3 regions of the Siminovitchia sp. FSL H7-0308 genome follow, and region 2 is predicted to be linked to each of the others. Evidence: riboswitches for the same ligand, from Rfam matches in the RefSeq annotation. Region 2 holds a riboswitch; each other region holds the start of a gene.
What was found. Region 2 has a riboswitch for glycine ahead of gcvT (glycine cleavage system aminomethyltransferase GcvT). Riboswitches for the same ligand answer to the same signal wherever they lie in the genome.

Region 1 (4,727 bases), 1.7 Mb from region 2:
GCCTTTCATTTTCTCAAGTTAACGGTTCCTGTTATGCGCAAGCAGCGATTCGGCAGAATCGTTACATATGGATTTCAAGATGCTGAACAATCTCCGGGATGGAAGTACCGCTCCGCATTCAGTGCCGCAAAAGTGGGACTCGTATCTTTAACAAAGACGATTGCGTTGGAAGAAGCCGAGTTTGGCATCACTGCCAATATGGTTTGCCCTGGAGATATTGTCGGCGATATGAAAGAAGCAGACATCGAAACGGCAAGAAAAGTGAGGGATACGCACACCCCGATAGGGCGTTCCGGTACAGGGGAAGATATTGCCCGCATTGTTGCCTTTTTGTGTGAAGATGATTCCGATTTGATAACAGGAAGTGTGATTTCGGCGTCCGGCGGGCTGCGCGTTGTTCATCGTTATGATAAAAGTTAAGATCACCCAAATGTAATGGCTATGTCTTGTCCCCCTCATGCATTTACTGATATGGCTTTATAAAACAGGGTGCTTACAAGAAAATGGGGAATTTGATCCTTGATATTTGCGGGAATCTGTCATGAGCTGTGGAAATACTTGTGGTATATGTTGTAAAAACAATGGAATGGAAATTATGGAATGATTTCAATCGGAGACCGTCTAGGGCTCCGATTTTTTTGATAAAGGCTCTATATAAATGTTGGGGTTTTAAACATATGTCAAAATGCAAAATCAGTCGCAGAAATACGAAGCGTTTTTCTGCGACTGATTTACTTTAGAAGCTTTTTAGACAGCCCCTAATTCTTTGTTTACTCGTAAACTGTTACTTTAACTGTTCTGACTCCCCAGTTTAATGCTTCCTGATTAGTAGGCACGTGCAAGTCAATTTTATTTCCTTTTATCGCGCCGCCAGTATCTCCCGCAACGGCAGTTCCGTATCCTTCTACATGAACTTTGGACCCAAGAGGTATGACATTCGGATCAACGGAGATGACTTTGGCGTTAGGGTTTTTTATTAAATCAATGCCGGTAGCGGTAATGCCGCTACATCCTTTGCAACTGGCCGTGTAGGCTGTCGCTGTAACTGTGATTGTTTTATTGGCAGTTTCATTTGTCGTATCATTCGTAGTTTCATTCGCGGTTGCTTCGGGACTGGCAGTCTGAACAGGTGCTTGTGGCTTTTCTGTTGTATTGACTGGCGCCGCCGTGTTTGAATTCGTAATCGTTAATACTTGATTCGGGATGATAAGGTCACTTGTTAGTCCGTTCAAACTTTTTAATTGGCTGACGGAAACCTTATGCTGTAATCCGATACCCCAAAGTGTATCTCCCTTTTTAACTGTATATGTGTCCGTTGCCGCTGAAGCTGCTCCAGAAAAACCTACTACTAGAATAGATGCTGTAACCATAGATATGACTATTTTTCTCAACATGCAAAACTCCTTTATTTTAAATCGTAGGTCTTAGTATAACAGGGGAATATGACAGCCGTATTTCATCTGTATATACTTTCGGTTACAAAATATTTCCAAAAAACATGAACATGTCTTGGTAACCAAGCCAGGGAATCGCTATTTTCAAGGTTCTAAACAAAAAAGACACTATATTACAGAACCGTGTTATATTTTAATAAAGCCGGGAGCGAGGAGGAAGAATGGTGAAAAAAGAGAAGCTGGTTCGATTGTTTGACAGGCAAGCGAAAAGATATGCCAAGGGAAAGGATTCTGCTTCGTTAAAAAGGTGGCGCCAAGAGTTGATTCGTCAAGCCGAAGGAGAAGTTCTTGAACTGGCGGTTGGGGCGGGAGCCAATTTTCCTTACTATCCTTCAGGGGTCAAGGTGACGGCGACGGATTTTAGTGAAGAGATGCTTCGCAAAGCCAGGGTGGCGGCCGCCGCTCATCACATGGATGCTGTCTTTATTTGTGGCGACATCGAGAAAATGAGCTTTGATGAGGAATCGTTCGACACCATTGTTTCGACGCTTTCATTTTGTTGTTACGAAAATCCTCTCGGCATGTTTCAAAAAATCCAGCGTTGGTGTAAGCCTGACGGGAACATTTTATTATTGGAGCATGGCATTAGCTCTCATGTCGCGATTTCGACATTCCAAAGGACTTTCAATCCACTTTTTTGCCGTGTGGTCGGATGTCATCATAATCGTGACATGCTGGAGCTTGTAAAAGCTTCGGGAATCGAGATTGACAAGGTGGAAAGCCACTGGTTTAACATGGTGCATCTTATTTGGGCCAAGCCGGGAACCCGGGTCTAGTGCGTTATCATCCGAGTCGGAAGGGTATGGCAAAGGCGAATGAGAAGAAATGTCCTTTGCGCTATTATTTCACGATTATCAGACGGGAGTGCTAAGTTTCTAAAAACTGCTATTGACTCAATACGAGCCGGATTGTTAAAATAACTTATCGACAAAAATATGAGCAATGAGGGTTATGGATCAAACTATAACCGGAGCAGCTTCTGGAGAGACCGTGATTTACGCGGCGCCGAAGGATTCACAATCTCAGGCAAAAGGACAGAAGAGTAACATACGAACTTTTATGTACGTTATTCTACTGACTTTCGGAGATTGGAGAGATCCAATCTTTTTTTATGTTTACAATTTCAAGAAGGGGGCTATTACAACATGGAGAAAAGACGCGCAGTTGTCAGCGTGGTTGGGAAAGATCAAGTAGGGATTATTGCAAGTGTAACGAAAGTGTTGTCGGATCACCACATTAACGTTTTGGATATCCGGCAAACCATTTTGCAAGATTTTTTTACAATGATGATGGTTGTTGATGTAACGGGCATTGAAAATTTGGAAGGCTTGCAAAAACAGTTTGATGAACTTGGCGTGAAAATTGGACAGCAAATTAATATTCAACGGGAAGAGATTTTCCAGTCGATGCACCGTATATAGAAGGAGAATGTATATGAATATAGCGCTGAACGAAATGATGGAAACGATTCGGATGGTCCAAATGGAAAACTTGGACATTCGCACCGTCACCATGGGAATCAGCCTGTCGGATTGTGCTGATTCTGATTTTGAAAAAATGAACAAACGGGTTTATGAGAAAATCATACAATACGCCGGGAATTTAAAAAGCACGGCGGAGGCGGCAGAAAAAGAATTCGGTATTCCAATCGTCAATAAGAGAATATCCGTCACGCCAATTGCCGAGTTGCTGGGCAATGCGACGAAGGAGCAGGCGGTGGAGTTGGCCAAAACATTGGACAAAGCGGCCGCCACAATTGGCGTCGATTTTATCGGAGGTTATTCTGCTCTCGTTCATAAAGGCATTGCCAAAGGAGATCAAACACTGCTTGACGCTCTCCCGGAGGCATTAAGCGTAACGGAGCGGGTTTGTTCTTCCATTTCTGTTGCCACAACAAGAACGGGCATTAATATGGATGCTGTTCGCGAGATGGGTTTGATTATAAAAGAAGCGGCGGAAAGGACGAAGGATCGAAACGGGATTGCCTGTGCCAAGCTTGTCGTTTTTTGTAATCCTGTTGAGGATAATCCGTTTATGGCGGGTGCTTTTCACGGTGCGGGCGAAGGAGAAGTTGTGCTGAATGTGGGAGTCAGCGGCCCGGGCGTCGTGTTAAATGCTTTAAGGCGCCATCCGGAGGCTGATCTTGGAGAAGTGGCAGATATTATTAAGAAAACGGTTTTTAAAATCACGCGAGCCGGCGAACTGCTTGGCAGGGTTGTTGCAGAACGTCTCCAAGTTCCGTTCGGAATCATGGATTTGTCACTTGCTCCCACGAACGCCATGAATGACAGTGTTGCCGATATTTTGGAAGAAATCGGCCTTGAGCGGGTCGGAACACATGGGACAATTGCGGCTCTCGCTTTAATGAATGACGCAGTAAAAAAAGGAGGGGCCATGGCGAGTTCTTATGTCGGCGGTTTGAGCGGCGCTTTTATCCCGGTGAGTGAGGATGAGGGAATGATCCGGGGCATCGAAGACCAGGCGCTCACTTTATCCAAACTGGAAGCCATGACATGTGTTTGCTCGGTTGGACTCGATATGATTGCCTTATCCGGCGATGCTTCACCTGCCACGCTGGCTGCGATCATTGCGGACGAAGCCGCGATCGGTATGATTAATAAGAAAACGACAGCCGTTCGCGTCATTCCAGTCCCGGGAAAGCGGGAAGGAGATATCGTGGAATTTGGCGGACTGCTTGGGCGGGCGCCAGTACTGGGTGTCAACCAATACAGCTCAGAGAAGCTTATCCGCCGGGGCGGGCGTATTCCTGCACCGCTGCAATCATTAATTAATTAAGTAACATAAAAAAAGCTCCCGGGTCACCAGTCCGGGAGCTAATGGCATATTTCTTTGCCTCAATTACCTTTTATTCAACGCTTCCAAATACAATTCATTCACTTGATCCCAATTCACAGTGTTCCACCAACTAGAGACGAATTCCGGTCGTCTGTTTTGATACTTCAAATAATAAGCATGTTCCCAAACATCTATGACAAGCAGCGGTGTTTTCCCGGTCATTAACGGCGTGTCCTGATTAGCAGTACTCATGATGGATAACTCCTCACCATCAAGTACAAGCCAGCCGTACCCACTGCCAAACCGGGAAATGGCTGCTTGGGAAAGCTTATCTTTGAAGTTATCAAAGGTTTTAAAGTAATGTTCGATGGCTTTAGCAATATCCCCTGTTGGTTCATCACCTCCTTTTGGGCACATGATTTCCCAAAAAAGGCTGTGGCAGTAATGCCCGCCGCCGTTATTTCTGACACCTGTCCG
Region 2 (4,727 bases):
TCTTTTCTAAATATGTCCAATAAAATGGCCGATTCATCAGTTCCTTATCCATTTCTATCGTTAATTGGACGGTTAAAAATCCGGGGCCGTTTTCCAAAATGGTGCATTGCGTCGCTTCAAAAAAGTTCTCAAGATATTGATGTATTTCTTGTTGAAGCATTTGTTTCACTTTCCTCTCTTATGGAATCAGCAAACTGGATGAAGGCGGAAAGGTTTGCCATCTTCACCTTCAGTTCCCCTTCCGACTTGGATTCCTTGAAAATATCATGCATATGTTCCTCGATACTGCCAAATTCCAGCTTTGCCAGAATATCATCCAATTCTCCGACTACACGCTCAAAGAGTTTAATTTTTTGCGTCAGCAAATTGACAATATGTTCTTCAATTGTATTTTTCACTGCGAAGTTATAAATATACACATCTTCCTTCTGGCCCAGTCGGTGCACCCGGCCAATTCTTTGCTCAAGGCGCATCGGATTCCATGGCAAGTCAAAGTTGATGACGTGGTTGCAAAACTGCAAATTTATCCCTTCGCCACCGGCTTCGGTTGCGATCAGTACTTGCACGTGATTTTTGAACAATTCTTTCATCCAATCTTTTTTCCCGCGCTTAAAACCTCCGCGAAACGGAACAGATTTAATCCCGTGCTGCTGCAAAAACCATTGCAAGTATAGTTGCGTAGCACGGTACTCTGTAAAAATAATCACTTTATCATTGATTTTTTTAATCAATTCGAGCGCTTTCAGTGCTTTTGAGTTTTGTGATACGGCATCTATCTTTGTTTGCAAAAATGTAAGCTTGTTCACATATTCATCTGAGGGGTTTTCATATTTTTGCAACATGTTTTTTAATGTAAAATAAACGGCTTCCCGGCTACTGCACGCTTCCCGCTGTAAAGTAATAATTGAAAAAGCATTTGCTGTATAAGATTCACAGGACTCCCTTAATATATCAATCCCATCATAAAGCTCGCGTTCCTCTTTGCTGAATTCAATCGGAATGGTTTCAACATGGCGCTTTGTCCATTCAATTTTGGTGTCAGCTCTTCTGTTCCGAATCATTACTTTATTAATCAGGCTTTTTAAATGTTCATTTTCTTGCTTTGATAATTTTTTATTTTTATATTTCTCCAAAAAGCTGCTTTGGCTCCCTAGGTGGCCTGGCTTTAACAAGGAGACGAGGTAGAAAATTTCCTCAATTTTATTTTGAATCGGTGTTGCCGTCAGCAACAGACAATACTTTTTGGGGAGAGATTGCACGAACTGGTAATTTTTCGTTTTATGATTTTTCAGCTTGTGGGCCTCATCAACAATGATACAATCAAAATCTTGTTCGGAAATGATGTCGCAGTGAGGGCTCCGTTTTGCTGTATCAATGGATGAAACGATACAGTCATACTGGCCCCATACATAACTTTTTGTTGCCGCAACGGCATGGATATGGAATTTGGAATTCAGCTCGTATGTCCACTGGGAAACGAGAGATGCGGGGACAAGGATCAATGCCCGTTTGACAAGGCCGCGAATCATATATTCTTTTAAGATCAATCCCGCTTCAATTGTTTTTCCCAGCCCCACCTCATCAGCTAAAATGGCTTTGCCGTTCATATTTTCCACAACGACAGTGGCCGTTTCCAGTTGATGGGGCAATAATGTTAGTTGAGGCAAATGGTTCGGTGCGACTAGACCCTCAAACTCAGGAACGAGTAGCTGTTTTTCCGCGGTTAATGCCAGCTTGAACAATTGTTGATTGGCCCAAGGGCCATCCTGTTCGATTCGCTCCAGGAAGCCCGGAAGCCATTGGGCATCAGATTGGATAGGTACCTTCATCGTGAACGCCTCTCCTTTTCTATGTATGATTGAGGAAAATGTTTGAACAATTGGCAAAAGAATGGTACGATGTGTGTAACTAGCAAGCTTCGCATGATAATAGTATAACCAGTCTCAAAAAGAATATAGGCGAATGATGACAAGAGGAGAGACCGATGAATTTTCGGCGCCGAAGGAGCAAGCGCGAACCCGTGCGAATCTCTCAGGCAAAAAGACTCTTGTTTGACGCAACTCTGGAGAGCGTTTTCTTCCTACGAGAAAACCACCAAAGAAGAAAGCCGATCTTAAAGCGGTCAAACTTTCAGGTCCCAAGACAGAGAAACCTTTTCATAGGGGTTTTTCTGTCTTTTTTTATTGCCTGATGTTACATAAAAGATAAAAAGGAGGAAGGACAATGTCAGAATTAAAACGAACCCCTTTGTATCCTTTGTATGAAAAGTACGGGGCAAAGACGATTGATTTTGGCGGCTGGGATCTTCCTGTCCAGTTTTCCAGCATAAAAGAGGAGCATGAAGCCGTCAGGGAAAGAGCAGGCATTTTTGATGTTTCCCACATGGGAGAAGTGTTGGTGACAGGGAAAGAGAGTGAAGCGTTTCTTCAAAAATTGATGACCAATGATGTATCCAAACTGAAGAAGGGCGGCGCTCAATATACGGCAATGTGCTATGAGAATGGCGGAGTCGTAGACGATTTGCTCATCTATCGGCTTGATGAAGAAGAATACTTGTTGATCGTGAATGCCGCCAATACGGAAAAAGATGTTGCCTGGTTAACACAATACGCGGATAAAGATGTCGAAGTGAAGAATGTTTCAGACCAATATGCCTTGATTGCGATTCAAGGACCGAAAGCGCAATTGATTTTGCAAAAAATTGTAAAAAATGTGGATTTGAGAGATGTCAAATTTTTCAAATTTCAACAGAATGTTGATGTAAACGGAGCGAAAGCTCTTGTTTCCCGAACTGGGTATACAGGTGAAGACGGGTTTGAAATTTACTGTAGCCCGAAAGACGCCACTCAAATATGGGAAGATCTGCTAAAAGCAGGCAAGGAAGAGGGGATTCAGCCTTGTGGCCTTGGTGCACGAGATACGTTGCGCTTCGAGGCGACTTTGCCGCTTTATGGACAGGAATTGTCCCCGGACATTTCTCCTTTAGAGGCAGGCATCGGATTTGCCGTAAAACTCAATAAAGAAGAGGACTTTATCGGAAAAGAAGCCCTGACAAAGCAAAAGGAAAACGGCGTTTCTAGAAGACTTGTAGGTATCGAAATGCTGGAGCGGGGCATCCCGAGGCATGGCTATTCCGTATATAAGAATGATGAAGAAATTGGGTTTGTCACGTCGGGAACACAATCTCCTACGCTGAAAAAAAACATCGGCCTTGCTCTCATTCAGTCTGAGTACAGTGAAGTAGGGAATGAGTTGGAAGTGGCTGTGCGCAAAAAACGTTTACAAGCAAAAATCATTAAAACGCCATTTTATACACGTCCAAAAAAATAGGATGGGGGAGAAAAATATGATCAAACATCGTTATTTGCCTATGACGGAAGAAGACAAGAAAGAAATGCTGCAAACGATCGGAGTAGATTCAATAGATGACTTATTTTCGGATATACCGGATAAAGTGCGATTCAAAAGGAAGTACAATATTAAAAAAGCCAAATCCGAATCCGCCTTATTAAAGGAGTTGTCTCGGCTTGCTGCCAAAAATGCCGATTTACAACAACATGTTTCGTTTTTGGGAGCGGGAGTGTACGACCATTATATCCCGACAATCGTTGACCATGTGATATCTCGATCAGAGTTTTACACCGCTTACACGCCTTATCAGCCGGAAATTTCTCAAGGTGAGCTCCAGGCCATTTTTCAATTTCAAACAATGATATGTGAATTAACAGGAATGGATGTTGCAAACTCTTCCATGTATGATGGCGGAACGGCGCTTGCAGAGGCGGCCATGCTCGCTGCCGGACATACAAGAAGAAAAAAAGTTCTCGTATCAAGGACGGTCCATCCCGAATCACGCGATGTATTAAAGACATATGCCAAAGGCCAGGCAGTTGAAGTGATAGAAATTCCCGATAAAGATGGTTTGACTGATTTGGAGGCTTTAAAGGCTGAAATCAACGAGGAGGTTGCTGCGGTAATTGTACAATACCCGAACTTCTTTGGCCAAATTGAGCCGCTTAAGAAAATTGAACCGCTCATCCATGACGTAAAAGGACTGTTGATCGTTTCCAGCAACCCGCTTTCTTTAGGTGTTTTAACACCTCCAGGCGCCATTGGTGCAGATATTGTGGTCGGAGATGCCCAGCCTTTCGGCATTCCCGCTTCCTTTGGCGGTCCGCATTGCGGCTATTTCGCCGTCACGAAAAAACTTATGCGAAAAGTTCCGGGAAGACTTGTTGGACAGACAACAGACGAAGACGGCAAGAGAGGTTTCGTTTTAACGCTGCAGGCGCGCGAGCAGCATATCCGGCGCGATAAAGCAACATCAAACATCTGTTCCAACCAAGCTTTGAACGCCCTGGCTGCATCTGTAGCCATGACGGCTTTGGGAAAACACGGTGTTAAAGAAATGGCTGTTCAAAATATCCAAAAAGCACATTATGCGAAAAACGCGTTGAAAGAAAGCGGATTTTCTATCGCGTTTGACGGGCCTCATTTCAACGAGTTTATTGTAAAGCTCCGTAAGCCTGTCGGGGAAATAAATGAAAAGCTGTTGGAAAAAGGATTCATTGGCGGATATGATGTAAGCCGTGAGTATCCGGAGCTGAAAAATCATATGTTGGTTGCCGTAACGGAGTTAAGAACAAAGGAAGAGATCGATCACTTCGTAAAAGAATTGGGGGATTGTCATGAGTAAAGAGAACTTGCCTCTTATTTTTGAAATGTCA
Region 3 (4,727 bases), 750 kb from region 2:
AATGATTTTTTCCAACTTCCTCACATTATTCCTTCATGACCGCGGAAGCATAGTGGATTAATGTTTTACGGATTGGGAATTATCCATGAATCCTACTCATAGACGAAAACGTGCCGTTCGCTCAATGGAGCAAGGCAGAGTTTTCATTTTTTAGCATTTGCACATTGATAAGTTCATACGTTAGTTATGGATGTGTTTGCGGGAATATGGGTGATTCGGGCGAAGCGAAAAAATATCAGGACTGGAAGGAATGGACGACATGGAAGCAACGGGCGTAATAGGACAACATTTTATCGTGGATGCCTATGATTGTAATGCTAGTGTCATTGATAGCGCTGATGAGGTAAAAAGTTTGATTTTAGAGTCCTTGAGAGAACTGCAATTGGAAATTCTGATGGCTTATTTCCATACGTTTTCACCCCAAGGAGTAACGGGTACGATCGTTATCTCTTCGTCCCATTTCTCTATTCACACTTGGCCTGAATACAGGTATACAGCTTTGGACTTATATACATGTTCCCATCAGGATGTCTGGAATGTGTTACAAAGATTTCTACGCAAAATAGGCGCAAGGCGCGTCTTTATGCATGAAATCCCAAGAGGGCATAAAAGCCGAATTTTTTCTGAAAATGAAAGTATTCGTGAGCCGGGAAAACCACTTCATGTAACAAATAAAGAGCGGGGAAATGAGTCGGACATGAAGGTTCTGAAAGAACTTATAAATGGAAAGCACAATATCTTGTATAGAGGATTCAGTGGTTTTCAGGATATTTTGCTTGTCGAGGGAAAAGACCTTCGATTGTATCTAAATGATGAGTTGCAGTTTTCATCCCTTGATGAAAGGTATTACCATGAAGCACTGGTATTTCCAGCAATGGAACTGGCAAAATCAAGAAAAAAAATACTGATTTTAGGCGGAGGGGACGGACTCGCGCTTCGTGAAATATTAAAATATACTGATGTAGCACATGTAGATCTTGTGGATATTGACCCCGTCATGATTCGTTTGGCAAAAGAGGAGCCCGCACTTGCTGCTATAAATGCCGGCTCGTTAAGGGATGGCAGGGTAAAGGTGCATATAATGGACGCGATGGAATACTTAAAGAAAACAATGGAGGGTTATGATGTCATCATCGTTGATTTTCCTGATCCCGTCGATCCTACAACCAGCTTATTATATACCAAAGAATTATTTATAGGGGCCGGCAGGCATTTGAATGCGGGAGGAGTCGTTTCATGCCAATCCAATTCCCCGAGGGATACTCCGAGAGTGTATTGGAGCATAGCAAAAACATTGAATACTGCTGGTTTCAAAACGAAAGCCTATTATACAGTGGTGCCGTCGTTTGGTGTCTGGGGATTCCATTTGGCCAGCCGTGAAAATATCATGAAAATAATCCCTGACATTTCAGTTCCCCATCGAGCAATCGACTCAAATCTAGAAAAATTATTTCATTTGCCCCCAAGTCTTCAGCCTCCGAAAACGGGCTTAATCAGTAACTGTATAAAAGACCTCAAACTTCATGTAATATACCAAAAAGAAATAAACCAATTTTGAGTATCTTACAATTTCTCAAGACAAGGGGATTTTTCATATCGAGTAATGATTCCTGTAATCGTCAAAAACCATCGAAAGCAGAGGGCCGAGGATTCCCGGGAGTACCCAGGCGGCGCGGCAGAGAGATCCTAGCGATTGGAAAAACGCAATTTGCCAAGGCTTCCCTTTTAGATGTTGTGAAAAATCTTGAGAATAGCACTTTCAGCGAATCCTTTTTCAGTTCTTTTTCTACAGCGGCTAGGGATAAATGCCATGCTTTCATGAAGAGTAAGGTACAGAAAAAGATTTTTTTATTGACAATCCCTTGAAGTTCAGATATATTATGAAATAATCAAATAATTGCGAATGAAAATCACGGGAGAGACTAAACCGTTGGGTTTGGCACCGAAGGAGCAAGTCCCAAAAAATTCCTTGGGATATAATCTCTCAGGTAAAAGTACCGTGCTTGGACGCGTCTCTGGAGAGCGCCTGTAAAGGCCACCAAAGGGGAATACTTCGTTATGAAGTTTTAAACTCTCAGGTAACAGGACAGAGGAAGGGTAGATTAAAATGCTATCTTTCCCCTGTCCTTTTTGTGTGCGAAAAAATACAAGGAGGGGAAGATAGGGAAAAGGAGGAACCAAAATGAGCTTGTTAAACGGGGATGTGGAAATTTATCGGGCTATTCAGGCAGAAAGAAAGCGCCAAGATGGATCATTGGAATTGATTGCTTCTGAAAATTTTGTCAGTGAAGATGTGATGGAGGCAATGGGTTCTGTTTTAACGAACAAGTATGCGGAAGGGTATCCGGACAAAAGGTATTACGGAGGATGTGAACACGTAGACGTTGTTGAAAAATTGGCGATTGCCAGGTTAACGGCTTTATTTGATGCCCATTTTGCCAATGTTCAGCCCCACTCCGGTGCTCAAGCGAATACGGCTGTTTTCTTCTCGATGTTGGAGCCGGGCGATAAGATCATGGGGATGAATTTATCACACGGTGGGCATTTGACTCATGGAAGCCCCGTCAATCTGTCAGGAAAATGGTTCGATGTCGTCGCTTATGGTGTAAGAGAGGATTCCCACTTGATTGATTATGACGAGGTGGAAGCCATCGCTTTAAAAGAGCGTCCTAAAATGATCATTGCCGGTGCAAGTGCATATCCGAGAATCATAGATTTTTTCAAGTTTAAAGAGATTGCGGACAAAACGGGAGCCATTTTAATGGTGGACATGGCCCATATTGCCGGCCTTGTAGCCAGTGGCCTTCATCCTTCTCCCGTCCCGTATGCGGATGTCGTTACGAGTACAACACATAAAACATTGAGAGGCCCGCGCGGGGGAATTGTTGTGACGAATGATGAAGATGTGATGAAAAAAATAAACAAAGCAGTGTTTCCAGGCATTCAAGGCGGACCGCTCATGCATGTGATTGCTGCTAAGGCGGTGTCATTCAAGGAAGCGCTTCAACCGGACTTTAAAGCGTACACTCAACAAATTGTGTCAAATGCCTCAAAACTTGCTGAAACCTTATTAGAGACGGGGGCCCGGCTCGTTTCAGGCGGAACGGATAACCATCTTGTCTTGTTGGATGTGCGTGCTTGGGGACTGACTGGAAAAGAAGCGGAGCATTTGCTGGAAGCAGCAGGCATCACCGTCAATAAAAATACAATTCCATATGATCCGGAAAGTCCATTCGTGACGAGCGGGATTCGGATTGGAACCGCTGCTGTCACAACCCGCGGAATGAAAGAAAAAGATATGGAGCTCATTGGTCGCGCTATAGCGGATATTTTAAAGAGCAAGGGAGATCCGGCTGTTACGAAGCGCGTGCAAGAAACGATACAGCAACTTTGTCGCGAATATCCCCTTTATCAAGAGCTATTGGTTAGATAAAGTGGGGTGGCGAAAGTGATTTATAACAGTTGTTTTGATATTATCGGTCCAATTATGGTGGGGCCTTCCAGCTCTCATACGGCTGGTGTCGTGTCCATCGGAAAGTTTGCTTATGATCTTCTCGGGGGTGTTCCCGACTATGCCCATATCACTTTCTATGATTCGTTCGCGGAAACATATCGGGGGCATGGGACAGATAAGGCCATTTTAGGCGGCCTGCTTGGCATGGATACGGATGACCCGGGTATTCGCTATGCCTTCGATCTTGCGCAAGATGAAAAAATGAACGTTACGTTTCAAATGGAGAACCAATGTTCTTACTTTGACCACCCTAATACGCTAATGGTTGAAGTCAGAAGGAAAGGCAAGGGGCTGGAAATTGGAGGTGCATCCCTGGGAGGGGGGCTTTCAAAAATTTTTTACATGAATGAGCATCGGCTGGATCTGTTGTTGAATACCGAGATTGATATGGAGTGGATCAAAGAAACATATCTATCAGAAAGCAGGTGAAAAGAATGGAATTCTCTTCGATGGAAGAGCTGCTCCAACAGTGTCATGAAAAAAATTGGGGAATTGGCGAGCTTATGCTGGAATGGGAAGCAAGCAAGACCGGCCGAAGCCAGAAAGACATTTTCGAGAAAATGAAAGAGCGGCTTTTGAGGATGAAAGACGCGATTGAAACAGGCATTGAAGACAAGTCAACGGCTCCAAGCGGTATTTCGGGCGGTGACGCTTACTTGCTGCAACAATATAAAGAGAAAGGCAATTACCTGACAGGAAGCATAACGGTCGATGCCATGAAGTATGCGTTCGCGACTTCCGAAACAAATGCAAGGATGGGAGTCATTGTGGCCACGCCCACCGCCGGTTCTGCCGGAATCCTTCCGGGATGTATTTTTGCCCTCAGGGACAATACCGACATTCCATTTGATGAACTGGTGATGGGCCTGTTTACTGCCAGTGCCATCGGATATGTGATCGCCAACCGGGCTTTCATTTCAGGAGCGGCAGGCGGATGCCAAGCCGAGGTGGGATCCGCAACAGCCATGGCAGCGGCCGCCATCGTTGAAATGAATGGAGGTTCGCCTAAACAGTCGGTGCAGGCAGCGGCCATGGGGCTTAAATCACTGCTTGGACTCGTGTGTGATCCGGTTGCCGGGCTTGTCGAAGTGCCTTGTATTAAAAGGAATGTCATCGGCACTTCAATTGCTTTTACAGCGGCGGAAATGGCTCTTGCCGGCATTCAGAGCAGAATTCCGTGTGATGAGGTCATTGGAGCGATGTATGATATCGG

Region 1: linked by a shared signal. The riboswitch ahead of MHB50_RS20830 (ACT domain-containing protein) and the one ahead of gcvT (glycine cleavage system aminomethyltransferase GcvT) in region 2 are both predicted to bind glycine.
Region 3: linked by a shared signal. The riboswitch ahead of glyA (serine hydroxymethyltransferase) and the one ahead of gcvT (glycine cleavage system aminomethyltransferase GcvT) in region 2 are both predicted to bind glycine.

What each region holds. Positions count from the first base shown of each region.
Region 1 is NZ_CP150282.1:4,440,735-4,445,461, forward strand. Features, by position in the region: gene MHB50_RS20815 (SDR family oxidoreductase) at 1-420, shown strand, start outside; gene MHB50_RS20820 (3D domain-containing protein) at 771-1,391, opposite strand; gene MHB50_RS20825 (class I SAM-dependent methyltransferase) at 1,616-2,230, shown strand; glycine riboswitch at 2,424-2,502, shown strand; gene MHB50_RS20830 (ACT domain-containing protein) at 2,600-2,875, shown strand; gene MHB50_RS20835 (PFL family protein) at 2,889-4,250, shown strand; gene MHB50_RS20840 (superoxide dismutase) at 4,314-4,727, opposite strand, start outside.
Region 2 is NZ_CP150282.1:1,548,373-1,553,099, forward strand. Features, by position in the region: gene MHB50_RS07305 (YqhG family protein) at 1-160, opposite strand, end outside; gene MHB50_RS07310 (SNF2-related protein) at 129-1,829, opposite strand; glycine riboswitch at 1,963-2,057, shown strand; gene gcvT (glycine cleavage system aminomethyltransferase GcvT) at 2,224-3,330, shown strand; gene gcvPA (aminomethyl-transferring glycine dehydrogenase subunit GcvPA) at 3,350-4,696, shown strand; gene gcvPB (aminomethyl-transferring glycine dehydrogenase subunit GcvPB) at 4,689-4,727, shown strand, end outside.
Region 3 is NZ_CP150282.1:797,570-802,296, forward strand. Features, by position in the region: gene speD (adenosylmethionine decarboxylase) at 251-1,558, shown strand; glycine riboswitch at 1,904-2,010, shown strand; gene glyA (serine hydroxymethyltransferase) at 2,183-3,433, shown strand; gene MHB50_RS03835 (serine dehydratase beta chain) at 3,449-3,943, shown strand; gene sdaAA (L-serine ammonia-lyase, iron-sulfur-dependent, subunit alpha) at 3,949-4,727, shown strand, end outside.